4 regions of the Erwinia sp. 9145 genome follow, and region 1 is predicted to be linked to each of the others. Evidence: predicted binding sites of a transcription regulator. Region 1 holds the regulator's gene; each other region holds the start of a gene.
What was found. The regulator PhoB, encoded in region 1, activates phosphate uptake and scavenging genes when phosphate is short. The targets are predictions, from matches to a motif close to CTGTCATAAAACTGNCNNAT.

Region 1 (4,214 bases):
CGCCCTTCAGCGAGTTGAGGTTTTTAAAACGCAGCGTCAGGATTTTCATTGCGCGACCTCGTCATCGAGTGCCGCCAGCGTCTGATTAAACAGCAGCGTGGCGCGCGCCAGCCGCTCCGGCGTTTCGTTTTCTTCCATCGCCAGCCGACGCGCAAACACCTCCTGTACGCTGAGTTCGCTCAGCGTCTCATTGCTTTGCCGGGCAATGGTCTGTTCGCGCTGCTCACGGCTGCGGCGCAGCAGCACTACCTCCACCGGCAGCGTGTCGGTGAGTGCCTCAATACGGCGCTGAATATCATTCAGCCATGCCTGGCTGACGATTTCGATATCGAGCCACGTTGGTTTGCCGTCTGTGCGCGGCGCGATGGCGGCGAGCTGGCGTTCTATCTCCGCCAGCGAGCCTTTAATCATCTGCATGGGCTGAAACAGCGGGATAGCAAGCGGTTGCACCTGACTGAGTTTCCCCTCCTGAAAATCCACCAGAAAAACGCTCTTTTCTTTGCCCAGTTCATCAAAACTGAGCGGGATCGGCGAGCCGCTGTAGCGAATATGTTCGCTGTTGGCAACGCGCTGCGCGCGATGGATATGGCCCAGCGCGATATAGTCGGCGGGGGGAAACGCGTTCGCAGGAAACGCATCCAGCGTGCCGATATAGATATCGCGCACCGCATCACTTTTCGTCACGCCAACGGTGGTCAGATGGCCGGTGGCGATAATCGGCAACGGCAGGCCAAGCGACTCGCGCTGAAGCAGTGCCGCCTGCCAGCAACGCTGATAGTGGTCAGCAATCGCCTCCAGCAGGGTTTGCTGTTTTTCCCGGCCGGACTGGCCTGCGCGGCTCAGCAGGATATCGCGCGGCCGAAGAAAAGGAACGGCGCAGAGCAGCGCGCCCGGCTGGCCATCACGCGTGTTGAGCAACAGCACCTGTTCGGCCGGATCGTTCATGGCGGCGGCGATCACGCGGGTATTCAGGCAGGCCAACAGCGCGCGTGACTCATTCAGCGTGGCGACCGAGTCATGATTGCCGCCCAGCACCACTAACTGGCAGCCGGTTTGCTGGAGATCAACGACGAAGCGATTATAGAGTTCGCGCGCGTAGCTGGGCGGCGAACCGGTATCAAAAATATCGCCGGCCACAATAATGACGTCGACCTGATGATCAACTGCCTGCGTCAGTAACCAGTTAAGAAACGCCTGGTGTTCAGCCGCGCGGCTTTTGGTATAGAAATGCTGGCCCAGGTGCCAGTCGGCGGTATGAATAAGTCGCATGAAGCCTCTGTGGCAGCGAAGCGGATGCGACGATTATAAACAGCGACGCTAAAAAACCTACCCCGCATGTTGGAAAGCGCTTCGCAAAACAGTCATAAAAGCCGCAGTGTACCCGTGCTTTTTTCATAAAACTGTCATAAAACTGACGCATAATGGCGCCGCAAATCCCAGAAGCATCCGTTGCAGGAGCAATAATGGCTAAGCGTATTTTGGTGGTGGAAGATGAAGCCCCTATCCGTGAGATGCTGTGTTTCGTACTTGAGCAAAATGACTATCAGCCGATTGAAGCGGAAGATTATGACAGCGCCATCAACTTGCTGATTGAACCCTGGCCCGATTTGATCCTTCTGGACTGGATGTTGCCCGGCGGAACCGGCCTTCAGTTTATTAAGCACTTAAAGCGTGAGGCGATGACGCGCGATATTCCTGTCATGATGCTGACCGCGCGCGGCGAAGAGGAAGACCGCGTGCGTGGTCTGGAAGTGGGCGCGGACGACTACATTACGAAACCCTTTTCACCCAAGGAGCTGGTGGCGCGCATCAAAGCGGTGATGCGGCGTATTTCGCCGATGGCGTTGGAAGAGGTGATTGAAATCCAGGGGCTGAGTCTCGATCCCTCGTCGCATCGCGTGATGTCGAACACCCAGCCGCTGGATATGGGGCCGACTGAGTACAAGCTGCTGCACTTCTTTATGACCCATCCGGAGCGGGTATACAGCCGTGAACAGTTGCTTAATCATGTCTGGGGCACTAACGTGTATGTCGAAGATCGTACCGTTGACGTGCATATTCGCCGCTTACGTAAAGCGCTTGAGCACACCGGTCACGACCGCATGGTGCAGACGGTGCGCGGAACAGGCTACCGCTTCTCTGCACGCTACTGATCGCTCGGGAGCCTGAACCGTGTTGGAACGCCTCTCCTGGAAGAGATTGCTGCTGGAGCTGGTACTGGTTTGCCTGCCCGCGCTGATTATCGGGCTGCTGGCGGGCGGACTACCCTGGCTGCTGTTGCTCTCCTTGCTGGCCCTGCTGGGCTGGCACTTCATCAATTTGCTGCGCCTTTCTTACTGGCTGTGGGTCGATCGCAGCATGACGCCGCCCGCCGGTCGCGGTAGCTGGGAGCCGCTTTTTTATGGGCTTTACCAGATGCAGGCGCGCAACCGGCGTCGGCGCCGCGAACTGGGCAATCTGATTAAACGCTTTCGCAGCGGCGCGGAATCGCTGCCCGATGCGGTGGTACTGACCACCGAAGAGGGGATGATTTTCTGGTGTAATGGTCTGGCTCAGCAGATGCTTGGCCTGCGCTGGCCGGAGGATAATGGTCAGAACATCCTCAACCTGCTGCGTTATCCTGAGTTTACCCGCTATCTGCGCCAGCGCGATTTCTCGCGTCCCCTGACGCTGGTGCTGAACAACCAGCGCCATCTTGAGTTTCGCCTGATGCCTTATACGGAAGGGCAGTGGCTGCTGGTAGCGCGTGATGTTACCCAGAGACATCAGTTAGAGGGCGCGCGGCGAAACTTTTTCGCCAACGTCAGCCACGAACTGCGCACGCCGCTGACGGTGTTGCAGGGCTACCTTGAGGTTATGAGCGACTCGGTTCTTGAAGGGCCGCTGCGCGAGAAGGCCCTGCACACCATGCAGGAGCAAACGCGGCGTATGGATGCGCTGGTCAGCCAACTGCTGACGCTGTCGCGCATTGAGGCCGCGCCCGCACTGGATCTGCGTGAAAAAGTCGATGTGCCGCTGATGCTGCGCCTGCTGCAACGCGAAGCGGAAACGCTCAGCCACGGACGCCACGAGATTCGTTTTAATACCGATCCGCATCTTAAAGTCTACGGCAACGATGAGCAGCTGCGCAGCGCCATATCGAACCTGGTGTATAACGCGGTAAACCATACGCCGGACGGCACGCGCATCGATATCAGCTGGCTGAAAACGCCGCTTGGCGCGCAGTTTAAAGTAAAAGACAACGGGCCCGGGATCCCGGCAGAGCATATCCCCCGCCTGACCGAGCGTTTCTACCGCGTGGATAAAGCGCGCTCGCGCCAGACCGGCGGCAGCGGGCTGGGGTTGGCGATTGTTAAACACGCGCTGGGACACCATAATGCACGGCTGGATATTACCAGCCAGCCGGACATTGAAACCTGTTTCAGCTTCCTGCTGCCGCCGGGGTTGATTGTCAGTGGTGAATCGCCACAAAATGCCTCTCGCTGAGGCAATCGGAAAAGATGATGAAAACGCTGTTTCTAGCCGTCGCGCTGCTGTTCAGCACCCTTGCACAGGCTGGCACGCTGGTCGGTAACCTGAGCGGCGTCGGCTCGGATACGCTGGGCAACCTGATGGCGCTGTGGGGCGAAAATTTTAACCGGCAATATCCCGGCGTGAACGTGCAAATTCAGGCTGCGGGTTCTTCGACCGCACCAACCGCGCTGGCTGCGGGCGCCGCACAGCTGGGAGCGATGAGCCGCCCGATGCAGGCTGTAGAGCGTGAACTTTTTGAGGCCCGCTACGGCTATCCGCCGCTGGCGATCCCCGTCGCGCTGGATGCGCTGGTAGTGGTGGTGAATCAGGACAATCCTTTACCGGGCCTGAATATACGCCAGCTCGACGCGATTTTCTCAATTACCCGGCGCTGTAGCGGCACCGCCGCCATCAACCGCTGGGGCGATCTTCAACTGATGCCGCCTGGCTGGAAGGATCGTGTCCTTCAGCGGTTTGGCCGTAACTCCGCCTCCGGCACCTGGGGCTTCTTCCGGCAGCAGGCGCTGTGCAATGGCGATTTCCGCAAAGACGTGGGGGAATACCCCGGCTCGGCGGCGGTGGTGCAGGCCGTTGCCGGAACGTTAAACGGCATTGGCTATGCCAGCATGGGCATTCGCCTGAGCGGTGTGAAGACTCTGCCTGTCGCCCGCGAAGGCACTGCCTGGGTGCAGCCAACGGCG
Region 2 (4,214 bases), 2.9 Mb from region 1:
TCAGTACGTCGACGGCGCCGGGTTTTTTACCTCGCACGGTCAGCCCAGCAAGCAGGTGCGGCTGGTGCGCTATATCTGGACGCAGCGCTACCTTGATCATCATGATGATGAGTTTATCCGCCGCTGCGAGCGGGTGCGCGGCCAGTTTTTGCTGACCAGCGCGCTGTGCGGGTTAGTGGTTATCAGCCTGATTGGCCTGATCATCTGGCACTGAACGAAAAAAAGGGTGGGCAACATGCCCACCCTTTTCTGCTCTCATACCGCTCAGACGAACTTCAGCGCCACCCAGTAAAGACAGCCGGACAGCACAATTGAAACGGGCAGGGTGAGCACCCAGGCCAGCAGAATATTCTTGATGGTCTTGCCCTGCACGCCACCACCGTCAACCAGCATGGTGCCCGCCACCGAGGAAGAGAGCACGTGCGTGGTTGACACAGGCATGCCGGTATAGCTGGCGACACCGATTGAAACCGCCGCCGTCATCTGCGCCGCCATGCCCTGCGCGTAGGTCATGCCTTTCTTACCAATCTTCTCGCCGATGGTGGTGGCAACACGACGCCAGCCGACCATGGTGCCGAGCGCCAGTGCCATCGCCACGGCAATGATGATCCACACCGGCGCGTACTCGACGGTATTCAGCAAATCGCCCTTAAGCTGACTGAGGAAACGACGATCTTCGCCATTGGTTTCCGGCAGCTTGGCCGCTTTGTCCGCCGTATCAGAGATACACATCAGCAGACGGCGAAGCTGCGCGCGCTGATCGAGGCTGAGCGCATCATAGCTTTGCAGATTGTTCAGCAGACCCTGCGCACGCTCAATAGCGGGCAGCGCGCGAGACGCGTTGCAGTGAAACTCCTTCGGGCCGTCCCGGTTCTCTTCCGGCGTGGGCACCGCAGGCGGCGCCATCTGCACAATGTGTGTCAGCGTTTCCGGCTTCTGCTGATAGAACTGTCCCAGATGATTGACCGCATCGCGCGTGCGGGTGATGTCATAACCGGAGGCGTTCATATTGACCACAAAGCCCGCAGGCGCCACGCCAATCAGCACCAGCATAATCAGGCCGATGCCTTTCTGGCCGTCGTTGGCACCGTGAGAATAGCTGACGCCGATGGCAGAAACGATCAGGGCGATCCGCGTCCAGAACGGCGGTTTTTTCTTGCCGTCGATTTTTTCACGTTCGGCTGGCGTCATATGGATACGGCGGCGTTTTTTGCTGCCGCTCCAGTAGCGACGCAGGATGAATACCAGCCCGCCTGCGATGATCAGGCCGACAATGGGTGAAATCACCAGCGACAGAAAGATGCCGATCATTTTTGGGATATTCAGCGCTTCTACCACCGAGGTGCCGGTCAGTAGCGCGTTGGTCAGGCCGATACCAATGATGGCACCGATAAGCGTGTGTGAACTGGAGGCAGGCAGACCAAAATACCAGGTGCCGAGGTTCCAGATAATCGCGGCCAGCAGCATGGAAAAGACCATGGCCAGTCCATGAGCGGAACCGACGTTTAACAGGAGATCGGTGGGAAGCAGATGGACAATCGCGTACGCAACGCTCAGCCCGCCTAACAGCACACCAAAGAAATTGAATACCCCCGCCATGACGACTGCCAACTGCGAGCGCATCGCGCGGGTATAGATAACCGTAGCCACTGCATTTGCCGTATCGTGAAAGCCGTTGATGGCCTCATAAAACAGAACGAACAGCAGCGCAAGAACAAGTAACAGGCCGGTATGATAATCAAGACCAGCAAACAGATGTAGCATAAGCGTTACGCCATATTTTTGAAGGACATGAACGCGGCGCATTATCCGCGAGAAACTGCGCCAGGGGAAAGCAAAATATAGTCTTTTTTGACAGATTTATGTCAGCTATCAAACGCAGGCAACACAATATGTCGAAAAATCATCCGGTTAATAAATGTTTCTGGGATGACAGGCCGGTGACGCTGGCATCGATCCAGGCAACTCTCTACAATCACCGTCTTTTAAGCAGGTGGGCAAACGCGCGTGGAAAAGTTTGACGTTATTATCATCGGTGCCGGGGCAGCCGGGCTGTTCTGCGCTGCGCAGGCCGGGCAGCGCGGCAGGCGCGTACTGCTGCTTGATAACGGTAAAAAGGCCGGGCGCAAAATATTGATGTCCGGCGGCGGACGCTGTAATTTCACCAACCTCTATACCGAGCCGTCGGCCTACCTTTCCCACAATCCTCACTTTTGTAAATCCGCGCTGGCGCGCTACACCCAATGGGATTTTATCGATCTGGTGAATCGACACGGCATCGCCTGGCACGAAAAAACGCTCGGCCAGCTGTTCTGCGACGACACCGCGCAGCAGATTGTCGATCTGCTGCTGAAGGAGTGCGAGGCGGGGCAGGTGACTCTGCGCCTGCGCAGCGAGGTGCTGAGCGTTGAGCGTGATGAAGGTGGCTATACGCTGGCGCTGAACGGCGCAACCGTGCGGGCGGAGAAGCTGGTGATCGCTACCGGCGGATTGTCGATGCCGGGGCTGGGCGCATCGCCGTTTGGCTATAAAATCGCGGAGCAGTTTGGCCTGAACGTTTATCCCACCCGCGCGGGCCTGGTGCCGTTCACGCTGCACAAGCCGCTGCTGGCGCAGTTACAAACCCTCTCTGGCGTGGCGGTACCCGCCGTTCTGACCGCCGAAAATGGCACGGTATTTAAAGAAGCGCTGCTGTTTACTCACCGCGGGCTCTCCGGCCCGGCGGTGCTTCAGCTTTCCAGCTACTGGCAGCCGGGCGAATTCATCACGGTCGATCTGTCGCCGGCGTGCGATCTTCATCAGCTTATGAATGAAGAGCGTGAGGCGCACCCGAATCAGAGCCTGAAAAATACGCTGGCGAAGGTGCTGCCGCGCCGTCTGGTGGAGTGTCTGCAACTGCTGGGTATCGTGCCGGAATGTTCGCTCAGGCAACTTAACAGCCGTCAACAGGAAGCGCTGGCCTCCGCGTTGCACCAGTGGCGCGTGCAGCCGAACGGCACGGAAGGCTATCGCACCGCCGAAGTGACGCTTGGCGGCGTGGATACCACGCTGCTGTCATCAAAAACGATGGAGGCCCGCGACGTGCCGGGCCTGTACTTCATCGGCGAGGTGATCGACGTTACCGGCTGGCTCGGGGGCTACAACTTTCAGTGGGCCTGGAGCTCGGCCTGGGCCTGCGCGCAGGCGATTTGAGCGACCTCTGTTTACCGGCTTGCTTTTATATCGCTCATTAGCGCAGAAAAAGGATTATCCAGAAGTTAATAAATGATACAGAGTAGAGTAATGAGAATTGTTATATTTTACCTTCTGTAAAGGCCCGCATTGAGACATGAACAACTACGCCGCTTCACAAATTTTCCTGCACTGGCTGACGCTACTCCTGCTTGTCCTCGCCTATGGCACGGTGCAAATCCGGCCGTGGGTGCCGGACGGGCCATCATGGCAGGGCTATGCGGTCGCCATTACCCATATTACCGCCGGCGCGACCGTGTTTTGCCTGATGCTGCTGCGGCTTTTTCTGCGGCTGATTAAACGCACTCCCGCTATCGTGCCGGTACCGAAGCGCTGGCATACCGGCATGGCGCATCTTACGCATACCTGCCTGTATGCGCTTTTTATCGCCCTGCCTGCCAGCGCCATTCTCTCGCGCTATTTTTGGGGGGCGGAGTGGAGCCTGTACGGCGTGGCGATGCCTTATGCCGACGCTGCGGATCACACCCTTTCCAAACGTTTTAACCAGTGGCATAAACTGCTGGCTCCGCTGGGGTACTGGCTGATTGGTTTACATACCGCCGCCGCGCTGGCGCACCACTATCTGTTTAAGGACAATACGCTGCTGCGCATGATGCCTTCGCGGCGTCAGCGCCGGTAGCATCACCACAGGCACAGCTTCTTTAACCGCTGCGACAGCGGATTGCGCCGGCGATCGCCAACGCTGTGCGCCATCCGGCGCGCACGGCCACCTTATTTTTACCCATTACAGGATTGGGTCATCATTATAAAGCGAATTATTACATTAATTATTTAATCTTTCTGTCAACCGTCACGCTTATGGATTCCAGTAATATGTGATACAACCTGGGATCAGAGCAAAAGGCATTATAATGTTGCGTCAGTGTGAAGATGGTTTTATTTCAACGCCAGCCTGAATTTAATTTTTTGTTATTTTTGGGTGCTTTTTATTCGTTATTAGCGTAGTTGAATCTTATAAAACA
Region 3 (4,214 bases), 3.2 Mb from region 1:
TGCGCCAGATGCGCATTTGCCAGGCGCAGTACTTACTCCGCCACAGTAACCTGTTAATCAGCGACATCGCTGCACAATGTGGCTTTGAAGACAGTAACTATTTTTCTGTCGCGTTCACCCGAGAGACGGGCGTGACGCCACGGCTGTGGCGTCAACAGTTTGCGTTAACGTCCTGATTCAATTAGCCATTCCCAGACCGACAATATTCGCCGCCAGAATGATAACCATACAGCCAATTCCCAGCACCCTCACCGGACGGCGGCCGGCCGCTTTCCACTCTTTCATTACCAGCCCAACCAGCCCGCCGCACAGCACGTAAAAACTCATATGCAGCATCCAGCTCATATAGTCGTACTGCGCCGGGATCCGCGCGTGGCCCCACGCATAGAAGAAAAATTGCAGATACCACATCAGACCGCCCAGCGCGGAAAGCAGCACGTTGGCGATAATCAGCGGCGTAGCCAGCGAGAAATCGGCTTTGACCGACAGCGTCTTCACCGTTGCCAGGCGAATAATGCAGAAGCCCAGGTTAATTAATGCGCCGCCGCCCATAATCACCACATAGCTCGGCAGAGCAACGTAGAGCGGATCGACGCCGAGGCTGGCTGCCGCTTCGTGCATCGGTTTCGCCGCGTCCATGGCGAAAGACATGCCTGCCGAGAAAATGCCGCACATTATCGCCAGCAGCAGGCCTTTTTTCAGGTTGAACTCTTCCGCTTTAATGCCCATCTGGCGCTCTTTAAGCTGCCCGGCGCGGGTGACGATCGCCACGCCAACCACCGCCACCAGCACGCCAAGCAGCGTCATCCGGCCACCCTGCGTACCCAGCAATACGTCGAATTTCCCGTTCATCAGCGGCGTCATCAGCGTACCGACAATCAGCGTAATGCCGATGGCAATGCCGATGCCCATCGACATGCCGAGGTAGCGCATGGTCAGGCCGTAATTGATATTGCCAATCCCCCACATGGCGCCAAACAGAAACACCGGTAGCAGCGTGGCGGCGCTGAAAGATCCGTAGTAGGCCCAAAAATCCGGCAGCAGCAGCGCGCTGACAACCCACGGCAGGATAAGCCATGAAACGATACCGCCGACCGACCACATGGTTTCCCAGGACCAGTGACGAACTTTTTTAAACGGGGCGTAAAAGCAGGCCGCGCTGGCGGCACCGATCAGGTGCCACATAATTCCCATGGTGATTGCGTTGCTCATTCTTTTTCCTCACTCTTTTTGAGGTGGCCGGATCGGATAAACAGATCCTGATGCTGGTGAGTCTAAAGAGCAGAGAACAGGCTAACCTTCAGGGGAGTGCCGCTTAACGGGTAAAGCTGGCAGAATTCAGCGGATGCTGCTGACAGCGATCACAATTTGCCGATCGCCCGGCGGGCTGTAATAAAACTGTCATATTGCGTACATTTTACTGTCACGAAACTGTCCTATTTTGCCTCCAGCAGCAATCAATATTCTTATTAAAACGGCATACGACCCGACTTTTAATCCCCCGGAGGGAATATGACTCTGATGCAAAAAACCCTGGTGCAGTGCGTGACAGCGGCTCTTTCCTTAAGCGTGGTATCTGCCTTTGCCGCCACTAATCTCACCGGTGCGGGCGGGACTTTCCCGGCGCCGGTTTATAATAAGTGGGCGGCAGATTACAACGCAGCGACGGGTGCTCAGGTTAACTATCAGGGGATCGGCTCATCCGGCGGCGTGAAGCAGATTATCGCCAAAACCGTGGATTTTGGTGCCTCCGATGCGCCAATGAAAGATGAAGATTTAGAGAAAAACGGTCTGTTCCAGTTCCCGACCGTTATCGGCGGCGTGGTGCTGGCGGTGAATATCCCTGGCGTGAAATCCGGCCAGCTGACGCTGGATGGCAAAACCGTTGGTGATATCTATCTCGGCACGGTCAAAAAATGGAACGATCCGGCCATCACAAAGCTGAATCCCGGCGTGAAACTGCCTGACAGCAACATCAACGTGGTGCGTCGCGCGGACGGTTCCGGCACCTCCTTCGTGTTCACCAGCTACCTGGCAAAAGTGAACAGCGACTGGAGCAGCAAAGTGGGTAAAGGCAACACCGTAAACTGGCCAACCGGCCTGGGCGGCAAGGGCAACGATGGCGTCGCCGCGTTCGTTCAGCGTCTGCCAGGCTCCATCGGCTATGTGGAATATGCCTACGCGAAGCAGAACAGTCTGGCCTATACCAAACTGTTGGATGCCGATGGCAAAGCGGTCGAACCGGGCGAGCAGAGCTTTAGCGATGCGGCGAAAGGCGCTGACTGGAGCAAATCTTTTGCCCAGGATCTGACCTTCCAGAAAGGCGATAACGCATGGCCGATCACCTCAACCACCTTCATCCTGGTGCATAAAGATCAGGCGAACGCTGAAAAAGGCAAAGCGGTGCTTGAATTCTTCGACTGGGCGTATAAAAACGGCGGCAAAACCACCAGCAGCCTGGACTACGCTTCACTGCCGGACACCGTGGTTGAGCAGGTTCGCGCAGCCTGGAAAACCAATGTGAAAGACAGCAGCGGCAAAGCGCTGTACTAAGCTGCGGCGGAGCTATTCGCCCATACCGCGAGGCGGCGTTCAGTCCGCCTCAACACTTCCGACATTGAGAACGCTATGGCTGCAACCAGGTCGACTTTCAAGGCTCCCGGAAAGCAAGGTGACATTCTGTTTGGCGCGCTGGTTAAGCTGGCGGCGCTGGTCGTGCTGTTGCTGCTCGGTGGGATTATTGTCTCGCTTATTATCTCCTCCTGGCCCAGCATACAGAAGTTCGGCTTTTCCTTTTTGTGGACCAAAACCTGGGATGCGCCCGGCGAGCAGTTTGGCGCGCTGGTGGCGATTTACGGCACCGTCGTGACTTCCCTTATCGCCCTGATTATTGCCGTTCCCGTGAGCTTTGGCATCGCGCTGTTTCTGACCGAGCTGGCGCCGGCCTGGCTGCGTCGTCCGCTTGGCGTGGCGATAGAGCTGCTGGCGGCGATCCCCAGTATTGTTTATGGCATGTGGGGACTGTTTATTTTTGCCCCGCTGTTTGCCACGTATTTCCAGACGCCGCTGGGCGACCTGATGGCGAATATCCCCATCGTCGGCGCGCTGTTCTCCGGCCCGGCCTTTGGTATCGGCATACTTGCCGCCGGCATCATTCTTGCCATTATGATCATTCCTTATATCGCTTCGGTGATGCGCGACGTGTTCGAACAAACCCCGGTGATGATGAAGGAATCTGCCTACGGCATCGGTTGTACCACCTGGGAAGTTATCTGGCGCATCGTGCTGCCGTTTACTAAAAACGGCGTAATTGGCGGCATTATGCTTGGTCTTGGCCGCGCGCTGGGTGAAACCATGGCGGTCACCTTTATTATCGGCAACACCTGGCAGCTGGACAGCGCCTCGCTGTTTATGCCGGGCAACAGCATCACCTCCGCACTGGCGAATGAGTTTGCCGAGGCGGAATCCGGCGTGCATACCGCCGCGCTGATGGAGCTGGGACTGATCCTGTTTATCATTACGTTTATCGTGCTGGCCTGCTCTAAATTTATGATCCTGCGGCTGGCGAAAAATGAAGGAGCGCGCTCATGACCACCATGGAGATGCAGGCCCGCGCCGAACTGAACGCCTCACGCCGCAAAATGCAGGCGTGGCGGCGAATGAAAAACCGCATCGCCCTGACGCTTTCCCTGCTGACCATGGCCTTTGGCCTGTTCTGGCTGGTGTGGATTTTATTTGCAACGGTCACCCGCGGCATTGACGGCATGACGCTGTCGTTGTTTACCGCCAACACGCCGCCGCCGAATACCGCAGGCGGCGGCCTGGCGAACGCCATCGCGGGCAGCGGCCTGCTGATTTTATGGTCGACGGCGGTCGGCACGCCGCTGGGTATTCTGGCGGGGATCTACCTCGCGGAATACGGCCGCAAATCCTGGCTGGCGGAGGTGGTGCGTTTTATTAACGATATCCTGCTCTCCGCGCCCTCCATTGTGGTTGGCCTGTTCGTTTACACTCTCGTTGTCGCCCGGATGCAGCACTTTTCGGGTCTGGCGGGCGTGGTGGCGCTGGCGCTGTTGCAGATCCCCATTGTTATCCGCACCACGGAAAACATGCTGAAGCTCGTGCCGGACAGCCTGCGCGAAGCGGCTTACGCGCTGGGCACGCCGAAGTGGAAGATGATTTCGGCGATTACGCTGAAAGCCTCCGTATCCGGC
Region 4 (4,214 bases), 3.4 Mb from region 1:
GCTATTGGATCATTTTTCGGAAATATTTTTGAAAGCTTCAAGCCTGCGGCAGAACTGGGGTATACCAAAGAAGATTTCACTGGCGTTGGTAAAGACCTGGGTAATCGTGTTGGCTCATTTGTCGAAAATATTTTCGGTGGCATTGTAGATAAAATTAACGAATGGATTAAATAATATTCGTTATTTTTCGGGAAATAACTGTTTATTTCCCGATTTTATTAAACGTCTGCTTTTATTTTATTACCCACCGTCGATGCACCCACAACGAAGCGCATATTACCGCGCCGCCAATCAGAAAACTTGTCCAGTGCGGCTGCTGCTGCCAGATGGCTAAATTAACCAGAAGACCAGCAGGCACATGCATATTATTCATGATCCCCAATGTCCCGGCATCAACCTGCGTGGCGCCGTAATTCCACATAAAATAGCCCAGCCCGGAAGCCACCACGCCCAGCCAGAGCAGAATGCCCCACTGAAGCGAGGTGGTAGGCAGTTTGTTCGGATTGCCCCACAGAAACCACGCCACCACCGCCACCAGCGCAGCACCCAGATAGAACCAGGAAAAAGCGGTGTGCTGCGGCATGGGCCTCGTCTCCTGCAACCGCTTGTAACCAACCATACCCACGGCAAAACAGATATTTGCTAACTGGACCAGCAGCAGGCCAAACCAGAAGTTATCGCTCACTCTGTCGTAGCGAATGATCGCGGCACCTACTACCGCCAGCAGCGCGCTGGCAGCGTAGCCCAAACGCACGCCACGCCCGCGCAGCAGATCGTAAATCAACGTGATATAGAGCGGCGTCAGTACGGTAAACAGCAGCAGTTCCGAGACGCTGAGATACAGATAAGCCTCGAAACTGATTAAATACATGATGCCAAGCTGGAGCGCGCCCACGGCCATATAGAGCATCAGCGTCGATGGACGATAGCCTCTGGCGCGCAGAAAAGGCAGAAATACCGCCGCCGCCAGCAGCAGTCGCACCAGTACGGAAAAAACGCTGTCCACCTGCCCGGCGAGATAGACGCCAATGAGGCTGAAAGAAAATGCCCACAAAACTGTGGTGACAATCAGTAATGTCACAATGAAGAACCTGCCAGTGAAAAGTGGCGACAGAGTAGCAAAAACCGGCAAATGGCAGAGAACTATTTCGTTGACAAGTGCGCAAACTATAACCTCTCCTGATTTTCTTTTGAGAACATAAACGCGCAGAAGCGAAAAAAGGAGCTTTTACGATTGCGTTTAATAGTGATAAATCTCACATTCTCATGGCTGAGAAGTGAAATATTTTCGTGAAATACGACACACAAACGATCGCTCTGTCATAAATCTGTAACAATTGCGCTCTTCTTCACGGATTCTTTGTTTCTTCTCACTTATTCTGCGCGCGAAATGGAACATTTCATTTCATCTTCACCTGTTTTCTGGCGCGCCGCAGGGCGCATAAAAATAAAACACTATCGTGCCATTGGAGGCCACATGCTCAGTATTTTCAAGCCAGCGGCACATCAGCCGCGCGTCGACGACGGCCGAGTAGATCCGCTCTACCGCAAACTGCGTTGGCAAATCTTCCTGGGGATATTTTTCGGTTACGCTGCCTACTATCTGGTGCGTAAAAACTTTGCGCTGGCTATGCCCTATCTGGTCGAACAGGGCTTCTCGCGCGGCGATCTCGGTTTTGCGCTTTCCGGCATTTCCATCGCCTACGGTTTTTCTAAATTCATTATGGGCTCGGTTTCTGACCGTTCAAACCCACGCGTGTTTCTGCCCGCCGGTCTGATCCTGGCCGGTGCTGTCATGCTGTTTATGGGCTTTGTGCCCTGGGCCACGTCGAGCATTATGGTGATGTTCGTGCTGCTGTTTCTCTGCGGCTGGTTTCAGGGGATGGGCTGGCCGCCCTGCGGACGCACCATGGTCCACTGGTGGTCGCAGAAAGAGCGCGGCGGCATCGTTTCCGTCTGGAACTGTGCGCATAACGTCGGCGGGGGTTTACCTCCGCTACTGTTTCTGCTCGGCATGGCGTGGTTTAACGACTGGAAAGCCGCGCTCTATATGCCGGCTTTCGGCGCGATTCTGGTTGCGCTGATTGCCTTCGCCCTGATGCGCGATACGCCGCAATCCTGCGGTTTGCCGCCCATTGAAGAGTATAAAAATGACTACCCGCCGGACTACGATGAAAAACACGAAGAAGAGCTGACAGCGAAGCAGATCTTCATGCAGTACGTTCTGCCTAACAAGCTGCTGTGGTACATCGCGCTGGCTAACGTGTTCGTTTATCTGCTGCGCTACGGCATTCTTGACTGGTCGCCCACCTATTTAAAAGAGGCGAAGCACTTCGCGCTGGATAAATCGTCCTGGGCTTACTTCCTGTATGAGTATGCCGGCATTCCGGGCACGCTGCTGTGCGGCTGGATGTCGGATAAAGTCTTTAAGGGCAACCGTGGCGCAACCGGCGTGTTCTTTATGGTGCTGGTGACCATCGCAACGGTGGTTTACTGGATGAACCCCGCCGGAAATCCGAATATTGATATGGCTTGTATGATTGTTATCGGCTTTCTGATTTACGGCCCGGTAATGCTGATTGGCCTGCATGCACTGGAACTGGCGCCCAAAAAAGCAGCGGGCACCGCGGCTGGTTTTACCGGCCTGTTTGGCTATCTGGGCGGTTCGGTCGCGGCCAGCGCCGTGGTAGGTTACACCGTCGATGCGTATGGCTGGGATGGCGGATTCATACTGATGATTGGCGGCGGCGTCATGGCGGTTATCCTGCTGATCATGACAATGCTCAGTGAAAACAAGCACAAGCAGCACATCAGTCAGATGAAATAAATAAGGGGAAGTCTATGAAGTTAGCCATGTTAGTGACCGCATTGTTGATCGGTACTTCAGCGGGCGCGCTGGCCGCGCAGGAAAAAATTGTTATCGCTCATCGCGGCGCAAGCGGGTATTTACCTGAGCATTCACTTCCCGCCAAGGCGATGGCCTTCGCGCAGGGAGCGGATTTCCTCGAACAGGATCTGGTGATGACCAGAGACGACCGGCTGGTTGTGCTTCACGATCACTACCTCGATCGCGTCACTGACGTGGCGGAACGCTATCCCGACCGCGCCCGCAAAGATGGTCGCTTTTATGCCATTGACTTCACGCTGGCGGAAATCAAAGGCCTTAAGTTTACCGAAGGCTTCACCGTAAAAGACGGCAAAAAAGTGCAAACTTTCCCTGGTCGTTTCCCTATGGGTAAGTCCGACTTTCGCGTTCATACCTTTGAAGAGGAAATCGAGTTTATTCAGGGGCTGAACCACTCTACGGGCAAAAATATCGGCATTTATACCGAGATCAAAGCGCCGTGGTTTCACCGTCAGGAAGGCAAGGATATCTCTGCGAAGGTACTGGATGTACTGAAGCGCTATGGCTACAGCGGCAAAAGCGATAATGTCTGGTTGCAGTGTTTCGACTACAACGAGCTGAAGCGGATCAAAACGGAACTGGAGCCGAAAAGAGGAATGGATCTGAGGCTGGTACAGCTCATCACCGATACCGACTCAAAAGAGACGCAGGAGCAGAAAAACGGCAAATGGGTCAACTACAGCTACGACTGGATGTTCAAACCCGGCGCGATGAAAACCATCGCGCAGTACGCCGACGGCATCGGCCCGGACTATCACATGCTGATTGCGCCTGGCTCGACAAAAGCGAGAATCCGTCTGACGGATATGGTTCAGGAAGCGCATCAGAACAAGATGGTGGTGCATCCCTATACCGTTCGCGCCGACCAGCTACCGCCCTGGGCTGACAACGTCGATCGCGTCTATGACGTGCTCTATAACCAGGCGCAGGTAGACGGCCTGTTCACCGATTTCCCGGACAAGGCCGTGCGCTTTCTTCATCACTAAACGCATTCCGCCCTCGACTGAGGGCGGAATTTTACACGTTATAAAGCTTGCGCAGGTAAACCGGCACCGCGTTGTCGGCATTAGGCCCGATGACCTCCAGATCCGGCAGGAGATCCTTCAGGCGCTGATGAGAATTACTCATGATGCAGCCTTTGCCCGCCATGGTCAGCATCTCTTTATCATTCATGCCGTCGCCAAACGAAATGCACTCTTTCAGCGAAAAGCCCAGCGTCCGGGAAACCGCATCCAGCGCGTGCCCTTTTGAGACGCCGCCCGCCATCACTTCCAGGCAGGTTGGCAGCGAGAAGCTGACGTTGACGCGA

Region 2: pitA (inorganic phosphate transporter PitA) is a predicted target of PhoB. The motif match lies at 1,850-1,869, and genes of this name have one in related genera.
Region 3: pstS (phosphate ABC transporter substrate-binding protein PstS) is a predicted target of PhoB. The motif match lies at 1,388-1,407, and genes of this name have one in related genera.
Region 4: glpT (glycerol-3-phosphate transporter) is a predicted target of PhoB. The motif match lies at 1,318-1,337, and genes of this name have one in related genera.

The regions. Positions count from the first base shown of each region.
Region 1 covers NZ_JQNE01000001.1:787,977-792,190, forward strand. Annotated here, with positions in the region: gene FA91_RS03865 (AAA family ATPase) at 1-49, opposite strand, end outside; gene sbcD (exonuclease subunit SbcD) at 46-1,269, opposite strand; gene phoB (phosphate response regulator transcription factor PhoB) at 1,464-2,153, shown strand; gene phoR (phosphate regulon sensor histidine kinase PhoR) at 2,173-3,486, shown strand; gene FA91_RS03885 (phosphate ABC transporter substrate-binding protein PstS family protein) at 3,504-4,214, shown strand, end outside.
Region 2 covers NZ_JQNE01000001.1:3,695,025-3,699,238, reverse strand. Annotated here, with positions in the region: gene uspB (universal stress protein UspB) at 1-214, shown strand, start outside; gene pitA (inorganic phosphate transporter PitA) at 265-1,764, opposite strand; gene FA91_RS17465 (NAD(P)/FAD-dependent oxidoreductase) at 2,008-3,192, shown strand; gene cybB (cytochrome b561) at 3,329-3,871, shown strand.
Region 3 covers NZ_JQNE01000001.1:3,948,391-3,952,604, reverse strand. Annotated here, with positions in the region: gene rhaR (HTH-type transcriptional activator RhaR) at 1-176, shown strand, start outside; gene rhaT (L-rhamnose/proton symporter RhaT) at 178-1,212, opposite strand; gene pstS (phosphate ABC transporter substrate-binding protein PstS) at 1,513-2,553, shown strand; gene pstC (phosphate ABC transporter permease PstC) at 2,629-3,591, shown strand; gene pstA (phosphate ABC transporter permease PstA) at 3,588-4,214, shown strand, end outside.
Region 4 covers NZ_JQNE01000001.1:4,220,601-4,224,814, reverse strand. Annotated here, with positions in the region: gene FA91_RS19865 (hypothetical protein) at 1-174, shown strand, start outside; gene FA91_RS19860 (carboxylate/amino acid/amine transporter) at 233-1,081, opposite strand; gene glpT (glycerol-3-phosphate transporter) at 1,478-2,827, shown strand; gene glpQ (glycerophosphodiester phosphodiesterase) at 2,842-3,891, shown strand; gene yigL (sugar/pyridoxal phosphate phosphatase YigL) at 3,923-4,214, opposite strand, start outside.